2 regions of the Phyllobacterium sp. P30BS-XVII genome follow, and region 1 is predicted to be linked to the other one. Evidence: predicted binding sites of a transcription regulator. Region 1 holds the regulator's gene; the other holds the start of a gene.
What was found. The regulator PhoB, encoded in region 1, activates phosphate uptake and scavenging genes when phosphate is short. The targets are predictions, from matches to a motif close to TGTCATNNANCTGTCAT.
Positions count from the first base shown of each region.

Region 2: the regulator PhoB is predicted to act here: its motif matches at 2,776-2,792, upstream of FHW17_RS01845 (PhoX family phosphatase).

Region 1 is NZ_JACGXO010000001.1:1,013,628-1,018,060, reverse strand. Features, by position in the region: gene FHW17_RS05060 (VWA domain-containing protein) at 1-791, shown strand, start outside; gene phoB (phosphate regulon transcriptional regulator PhoB) at 1,161-1,847, opposite strand; gene phoU (phosphate signaling complex protein PhoU) at 1,862-2,587, opposite strand; gene pstB (phosphate ABC transporter ATP-binding protein PstB) at 2,611-3,384, opposite strand; gene pstA (phosphate ABC transporter permease PstA) at 3,447-4,433, opposite strand, start outside.
Region 2 is NZ_JACGXO010000001.1:379,648-384,080, forward strand. Features, by position in the region: gene FHW17_RS01840 (helix-turn-helix transcriptional regulator) at 1-680, shown strand, start outside; gene FHW17_RS01845 (PhoX family phosphatase) at 715-2,706, opposite strand; gene FHW17_RS01850 (dihydrofolate reductase family protein) at 2,840-3,442, opposite strand; gene FHW17_RS01855 (threonine/serine dehydratase) at 3,550-4,433, opposite strand, start outside.

The DNA of each region.
Region 1 (4,433 bases):
GGATTGGCACCGCTGGCACCTCGCCGTTCGGCGCCTATGGCTATAATCCGGAAGGAGTGCGGATCGGTCAGGATGAGGGCCGCCATGGCCGCGCGGTGAAGGTCTGGGACAAGCGCGAATTCAAGAATTTTGATGACAGTGTGGAGCTTGGCACCCGCAACATCAAGGTCGCGCTGAAACGCCTGCGCCGCTGGGTGCGTGAGGGCGCGGATGACGAGCTTGATCTATCGGGCACCATCAAATCCACAGCCGAGCACGGCTATCTCGATGTGCAGACCCGCCCGGAACGGCGCAATCACGTCAAGTTGCTGATGTTTTTCGATGTCGGCGGTTCCATGGATGAGCACATCAAGATCGCTGAAGAGCTGTTCTCCGCCGTGCGCTCGGAATTCAAACACATGGAGTATTTTTATTTCCACAATTGCCTCTATGAGGGCGTGTGGAAGGACAATCGCCGCCGCCATGCGGAAAAGATTCCGACGCTTGATGTGATCCACAAATATGGACCTGACTACAAGGTGATCTTCGTCGGCGATGCCGCCATGGCGCCCTATGAAGTGTCCCATCCGGGTGGGTCGGTCGAACACTGGAATGAGGAAGCCGGTGCCATCTGGCTTAGCCGCGTTCTCGATCACTGGAAGAATGCCGCCTGGCTCAACCCATCAAAAGAACAGTATTGGGGCTACACCGCCTCAACCGCAATGGTCCGCAAGATTTTCGCTGATCGTATGTACCCAATGACCCTTGCCGGTATTGAACAGGCAACACGGGAGCTTTCGCGCAGGGATTAGGTTGTGAGCGGTAGGGGACGTGGTTCGTGGTTCGTGGTTCGTGGTTCGTGGTTCGACATAACAACCATGAGGGACAGTGAGGATGCAAGCTAATCGCAGAGATTGCAGAACTTGACTCCCTGTAGCTCCCAATCTCCGTCATCCTCGGGCTTGACCCGAGGACCCATAATTAAATAGCGCCCAGCTCCGAGTTCGTTTTGAGCTTCTTAGCCGTGGGTCCTCGGGTCAAGCCCGAGGATGACGCGGAGGGATTGAGGTTAAGGGAAGCCATGTACTGCAATCTCTGCGATTAGCCTTGCATCCTCACTGTCCCTCATGGGTTGTTATGCCGAACCACGAACCACACGTTGTACAGCTATTTTAAACCCATCAACCAAACGAATAACCGGCACCGCGCACAGTGCGGATCGGATCGATCGAACGGCCAATATTGATAGCCTTGCGCAGCCGTCCGACATGGACGTCAACCGTGCGATCATCCACATAGATGTCAGCGCCCCAGACATTGTCCAGCAACTGACCGCGTGAGAAAACCCGGCCTGGTGATTGCATCAAAAATTCCAGCAGACGGAACTCGGTTGGACCAAGCTTCAACTCGCGTTCCTTGCGGAACACCCGGTGCTGCTCGCGATCAAGCTTCAGATCGCCAAAACTCAGCACATGCGACAGGAGGCTCGGATTGACCCGGCGCAGCATGGCCTTGATACGGGCGAGCAGTTCTGGGGTCGAGAACGGCTTGACCATATAGTCATCAGCACCCGTCGCCAGACCGCGCACCCGTTCGCTTTCTTCGCCACGCGCTGTCAGCATGATGATCGGCAGGATTTCCGTCTCGCGCCGCGCCCGCAGGCGGCGGCAGAGTTCGATGCCGGAAAGGCCCGGCAGCATCCAGTCGAGGATAAGCAGGTCAGGCACTTTTTCACGCAGCGCGATCTCGGCCTCGTCGCCCCGTGCGATTGTCTCGACGACATAGCCTTCGGCTTCAAGATTGTACCGGAGAAGGACGCTGAGCGCTTCCTCGTCTTCGACAACTGTGATTTTGGGAGCTATCGCCATTGCTGGATTCCTGATTAAGGCTGTCTGGCTTCATCAACGATGATGCTGTGGGTCTGGTCTTCCTTGGGCCGTTCGGCTGGAAGCTGCGCACCCGTCACGATGTAGTAGACCGTTTCAGCAATATTCGTCGCATGGTCTCCGATGCGCTCGATATTCTTGGCGCAGAAGAGAAGGTGCGTGCAGGCAGAAATGTTGCGCGGATCTTCCATCATGTAAGTCAGAAGTTCGCGGAACAACGATGTGTAGAGCGCATCGATTTCGTCATCACGCTCGCGGACAATATTGACCTGCTGCACGGAACGCGTCGCATAGGCGTCGAGCACATCCTTGAGCTGTGTCAGGGCGAGTTCGGCGATGGTCTGCAGACCGCGATAGACGGAGAGCGTCTGACGCGTATCGGTGACGGCAACAACGCGCTTGGCGATATTCTTGCCCAGATCACCAACCCGTTCGAGATCGGACGAAATACGGATGGCACCGATGATTTCGCGCAGGTCAATTGCCATGGGCTGGCGCTTGCCGATGATGGTGATGGCCTTCTCGTCAATCTCGCGCTGTCCGGCATCAAGAATGAGGTCATCGGAAATAACGCGCTGGGCCAGCGCATTATCGGAATTCACCATGGCGGTGACGGCCTGTTCGACCATGCGTTCCGCATGGCCGCCCATCTCGGCAATCTTGTGGGTCAGGAACTTCAGTTCGTCGTCATAGGAACGGACGGTGTGTTGCGTCTCGGTCATTTTTTTATCCCTGTTTCCCGTGATTAGCCGAAGCGTCCGGTGATGTAGTCCTGCGTGCGCTTTTCCGTCGGATTGGTGAACATCATTTCCGTATCACCCACCTCGACCAGATTACCCAGATGGAACATGGCCGTGCGCTGCGAAACGCGGGCGGCCTGCTGCATCGAGTGGGTCACGATGACAATGGTGTAGTTCTGGCGCAGTTCGTCGATGAGTTCTTCGACCTTCGCCGTAGCAATCGGATCAAGCGCCGAGCAGGGCTCGTCCATCAGGATAACTTCCGGGCTGACCGCTATGGCGCGGGCGATGCACAGGCGCTGCTGCTGACCGCCGGAAAGACCTGTACCGGCTTCATGCAGGCGATCCTTCACCTCGTCAAAAAGACTGGCGCGGCGCAGGCTCTTCTCGACGATTTCTTCCAGCTCGTGCCGGTTCTTGGCAAGGCCATGGATGCGTGGGCCATAGGCAACATTTTCGAAGATGGATTTTGGAAACGGATTGGGCTTCTGGAAGACCATGCCGACACGGGCGCGCAGTTCAACCACGTCGATCTTCGGATTGTAGATATCCTCTTCATCGAGCGTGATCTTGCCGCCGATCTTGCAGCCTTCAATCGTGTCATTCATGCGGTTCAGCGAGCGCAGGAAGGTGGACTTGCCGCAGCCGGATGGACCGATCAGCGCTGTGACCATCTTCTCAGGCACATCGAGGCTGACACCAAACAGGGCCTGCTTTTCACCATAGTGAACGGTGACATCCTTGCCCTGCATTTTGATCGTATTGACCTGTGCATTCATTTTGTCGTTTACCGCTTTTTCGAGAGATCGTTCTGTCATCAGATTCATGGTTCGCTCCCGTTTTACCAGCGCCGCTCAAAGCGGCGACGCAGAATGATGGCTCCAATATTCATGACTGCGAGAAACAGAAGCAGCACGATGATAGCGCCTGACGTGCGTTCCACAAAGGCGCGTTCCGCCTCGTTGGCCCACATATAGATCTGCACCGGCAGCGCAGTCGAAGGATCAAGCGGCGTGACCGGATAATTGGCAACAAAGGCCACCATGCCGATCAGCAGCAGCGGCGCCGTTTCGCCAAGCGCATGGGCGAGGCCGATGATCGTCCCGGTCAGGATGCCGGGTGCAGCGAGCGGCAGCACGTGATGGAACACCATCTGCGTTTTCGATGCACCAACACCCAGCGCCGCCGAGCGGATGGATGGCGGCACGGCGCGCAAGGCGGCGCGTGTCGCGATGATGATTGTCGGCAGCGTCATCAGGGTCAGAACCAGACCACCAACCAGCGAGGCGGAACGCGGCAGACCGAAGAAGTTAATGAAGACGGCAAGCCCGAGAAGACCAAAGACGATTGACGGAACAGCCGCCAGATTGTTGATGTTGACCTCAATAATATCGGTCAGGCGGCTCTTCTTGGCATATTCTTCCAGATAGATCGAAGCGGCCACGCCAATCGGCAGCGAAAGGCAGAGCACAATCAGCATCATGTAAAGCGAGCCGATCAGCGCAACGCCAAGACCTGATGTTTCCGGACGGCTCGATGCGCCGAAGGTGAACAGGCCAGTGTTAAACCGCTGCGCCATCACCCCTTCCTTGCTGAGGGTGTTCATCCAGGCGACCTGACGATCCGAAACCTTGCGGTTTGCCTGATCAACGGTCAGATCAATCTGGCCTTTAAAGGCGGAGTCGATATCGCCGCCGGTCAGGACCCACAGATTCTGTGTCGTGCCGATCAGCGCCGGATTTCCGGCAACCAGTTCACGCAGCTGGCTGCGCGAACCATCGGATACAAGCTTGCTCAACTCACGGATACCGGGCTTGTCATCAAGGCT
Region 2 (4,433 bases), 630 kb from region 1:
CAACCATCAAACGCATCTTTCAGGAGAAGGATTGCAAGTTTGGCCGTCTTATAGAGATTTGCGAGGCGGCGGGAATCGAGATCGAACATCTGATCGGATCAATGAACCGCGCACCGGATCAGGGCACCAAGGTGACGCTCGATGTACAGCGGCGGCTGGCGCAAAATCAGTCGCTGTTCTTTGTGTTCATCCTCATTCTGGAAAAGTTCACGCCTGAGAGCATCATGCGCATTCATGGCCTGAGTGAAGCCAGCATGTTTCTCTATCTACGTGATCTGGAAAAGCTTGGCCTTTTGCAGATCGGGCGCGGCCTGAACTTTCGCCTGCTGGTGGAGCAGCCGGTGCAATGGGACTTTGATGGGCCGCTGCATCAGACATTCATCATGATGAACCGCAATTTCATCAGCTGGTGCATTGCCCATCGTGGCAATGATGGCCACTTCCTCAGCTTTTCCCGCCCCATGCGCCGCCAGACGGCGGATTTGCTGCGGCAGGAAGCGGAAGAACTGGCCGAACGCGCCAAGCTGCTCTCCCACTACGATCAGCAGACCACAGCGGAAGCGGATCTCGTCGGCTATAAATGGGCCTGGGGTTTCGGCGGCTCGCCCTTTGGCGAGATGATGCATGTGGACCCGCATCCACGCGAACGGATAGCATCGAAACTGGCAACGGCGGACTGAACCAGACGTTCGATCCGCCGCCTGCCTGTTCACATTATACGGCGATCTTGCCGCCACCCTTTTTGGTGATGGCAACAACGGCGGGGCGCACCGGCATATCATCCTTGAAATCGGGCCAGCGGGTGGACAAGTCTTCGTAATAGGATGGACGGCCAAACCCCTTCCAGTCCTCACCGCCATCACCCGGATGCTGGACGGCAACCATCATGGTCTGCATATCAGGCAGCATGAGCGGGCCGCACATTTCTGCACCCACAGGCACGCGGAAGAACAGTTTTGATGTGGCACGCGCGCCGCCTTCCGTATCGATAGCCCAGATGCCATCGGTGCGGCCTGTATCCTTCGGCGAATTGCCATCGGTGGCGACCCAAAGGCGACCGGCGGCATCAACCGCACAATTGTCGGGCATACCGAACCAGCCGTTCTTAGTCGTCTCGGTGGAGAACGACGCGCCGACATCGGCCACAGCCGGATCGCCGCACTTCAGCAGGATTTCCCACTTGCCCTTGGTCGCGGCAAAATTGCCGTCTTCCTCGGCGATTTCGACGATATGGCCGAATGCGTTCTTGGCCCGCGGATTGACGGCGTCAACCTGATCATCCTTACGCTTGGTATTGTTGGTCAGCATGACATAGACTTTGCCATTGACGCCATTCGGGCCGATGTCTTCAGGACGGTCCATCTTCGTCGCCCCAAGCAAATCACCGGCGCGGCGGGTTTCGATGAGAACATCGGCCTGCGAATGGAAGCCATTGGCTTCGGTGAGCGGGCCTTGACCAAAGACAACAGGCAGCCAGTTAAGCGAACCATCGACATCGAACTTGGCAACGTAAAGTGTTCCGTCATCAAGCAGATCGAGATTGGCGGCGCGATTATCGGGATTGAATTTTCCCGCTGTCACGAACTTATAGACATAATCAAAACGCTCGTCATCGCCGAGATAGAACACGACACGGCCATCCTTGGCGACGATGGAATCAGCGCCTTCATGTTTGAAACGGCCCATTGCTGTGCGCTTCTTGGGAATGGAATTGGGATCATTCACATCGATCTCAACAACCCAGCCAAAGCGATTGGCTTCATTCGGGTCTTTCGACAGATCGAAACGGTCATGGAACTTGCCCCAGTCGTAAACACCTTCCGGGATACCCATACGCTTGTAATTGGCGGCTTCCTTGCTGTTCTCAGGCAGTTTCCCGAGGAAATAGCCGTGAACATTTTCTTCGCCTGATACATAGGTGCCCCACGGGGTCACGCCACCGGAGCAATTGTTGATCGTGCCGAAAACTTTGGTTCCGGTGGAATCAGCATTGGTCTTGACGCGGTCATGACCGGCAACCGGGCCTGACAGCTGCATTTGCGTGTTCGCTGTGATGCGGCGATTGAGCTTGCCGTCCTTCACCACCTGCCACTTGCCCTCGACCTTCCTGATCTCGACAACTGTGCCGCCATGGGCTGCCATTTCAATATCGACCCGCTTCTTGTCGGCGGGCGCGACGCTGATCTTGCCCTCAACGACCTTGACGATGCCGGGGAACATCAGATGTTCATTGGTGTATTCATGATTGACCACGAGAATTCCGTGTTCGGATGAGCCGTCAATCGGAATGAAGCCAACATAATCATTGTTGTAGCCGAACTGCTTTGCCTGCGATTCCGGGGTCTGGTTCTTCGGATCGAACTCAGGTGAGTCCGGGAACAGGGCATCGCCCCAGCGCAGCAGCACATCGGCATCATAACCCGCGGCAACATGATGCTTTTCATCAATACCGACTTCGACTTCTTCGAAAGAGAAGACTGATTTGGCGTCGGCAGCGCGGGCGTCATCAGCCAGCATCAGCGCCATCGGGCTGACGGTTGCGGCAATGGCGGAAACGGCGAGCGAACCCTTGAGGAAACCACGGCGCGAAAAGCGCGCGGCAATGATCTCACCCATGGTGGCATTGTCGGAGAGGTTGTGGCCGGGGCCGTCATTCTCTTCAAGCTGGCTGGTACGGAATGGCTGCTGGGAGGGAAGTTCGTTCATGATGCTGACCTCTGGCTATCTGGCTGGGGGGAGCGGCTTCGAACCGTCCCCGACCGCTAGAAGGTCAGCGTAACAACTTCATGACAAAGCGATGAATATTCGCAAGTACCCGACCAAGGTATAAGAAGCGCTGTCACACCGGTCGATAAATCTGCGCCACCGCTCCACCGGGGAACGCTCTTGAGCTGATCAGCTTGAGAGGCATTGGCGCGGCGAGTTCGCAGAAGAGTGGTAGGCCGTTGCCCAGCACCACGGGCGCCACGATGAGAGCGAACTGATCGACCAGCCCTTGCGCGACAAGACTGCGGGCGAAACTCACCCCGCCATGCGCGATGATCGGCTTGCCCTCGCCAGCTTTCAACTTCGCGATTTCTTCCGCGAGATTACCGGTCGCCACATAGGCCTTGGCCCAACTTGCTGCGCCGGGCTGCAGCTCGGCAGACTGTCCCGCCGCCGCGATATTCACATTCCCAAGGATCGCCTGCCCTTGCCGTGAGAAGACGACTTTGGGAATCTGGTTCATCGGCGGCGCGAACTGGTCGGTGGAGGTCTGCCAGTAATTGGCCATGGCCTGAAAGCTGTGGCTGCCCATAATATGCAGGCTGGCATTCGATATATAGTCAACGCCCCAGGCCTTCGCCTCCTGATCAGCGCCGAACATCCAACTGTTACGGCCATCGGAATCACTCACAAAGCCGTCGATCGATATAGCCATCTTCAAGATCAGGTCTCTCATGGTTTCCTCCTTATGGCGCTACTGCCCAAGGACGCGCCAGATCGACCGATTCCGACAAGGCGCATTTGAAAAACCGAAAATACCCCGGTCCCGACGGCCATACCGTTCTAAGCCGCTGCGATAAGCCCGCCATAAATATCAAGATCGACATTGCCGCCCGACAGCACCACGGCAATCGTCTTGCCTTTGATCTCTTCCTTGCGCGCCGCCGCACCGGCAAGACCAACACAGCCACCGGGCTCGACAATGACCTTGAGATAGGTCGCTGCATCACGCATGGCAGCCGCAACTGCGGCATCCGAAACAGCAACACCGCCAGCCAGATTTTGCTTGTTGATCGGAAAAGTCAGTTTACCGGGCTGCGGCGTTAGAATGGCATCACAGATGGACCGATGACCCGGCTCATTGGCAACAGGCTCGCCCGCAATCAATGAACGGCGCAGATCATCAAAATTGTCTGGCTCGACGCCCCAGATACGCGTTTGCGGTGAGCGGGCTTTGACGGCAACGGAAATGCCGCTGATCAGACCGCCGCCGCCACTTGGCACGAAAACATCATCAAAGGTAATGCCGCGCTCCTGCGCCTCATCAATCAACTCAATCCCGATTGTGCCCTGCCCGGCCATGATAGCAGGATCGTCATAGGGCGGGACCAGAATCATGCGGCGATTATTGATGAAGTCAGCGGCGATCTCCTCCCGGCTTTCCTTGTAGCGGTCATAGAGCACAACTTCCGCGCCATATGATCTTGTATTGGCAATTTTCAGTTGCGGAGCGTCTGACGGCATGATGATGACAGCCTTGATGCCAAAGAGCTGGGCGGAACTTGCCACACCCTGTGCGTGATTGCCGGAAGAGAAGGCGACAATACCGCGCTTGCGCTCATCAGCCGTCATCTGGCTGATGCGATTATAGGCACCACGGAACTTGAATGAACCTGTTCGTTGCAGGCATTCCGGCTTGAACAGGATGCGTGCGCCATATTTGGCGT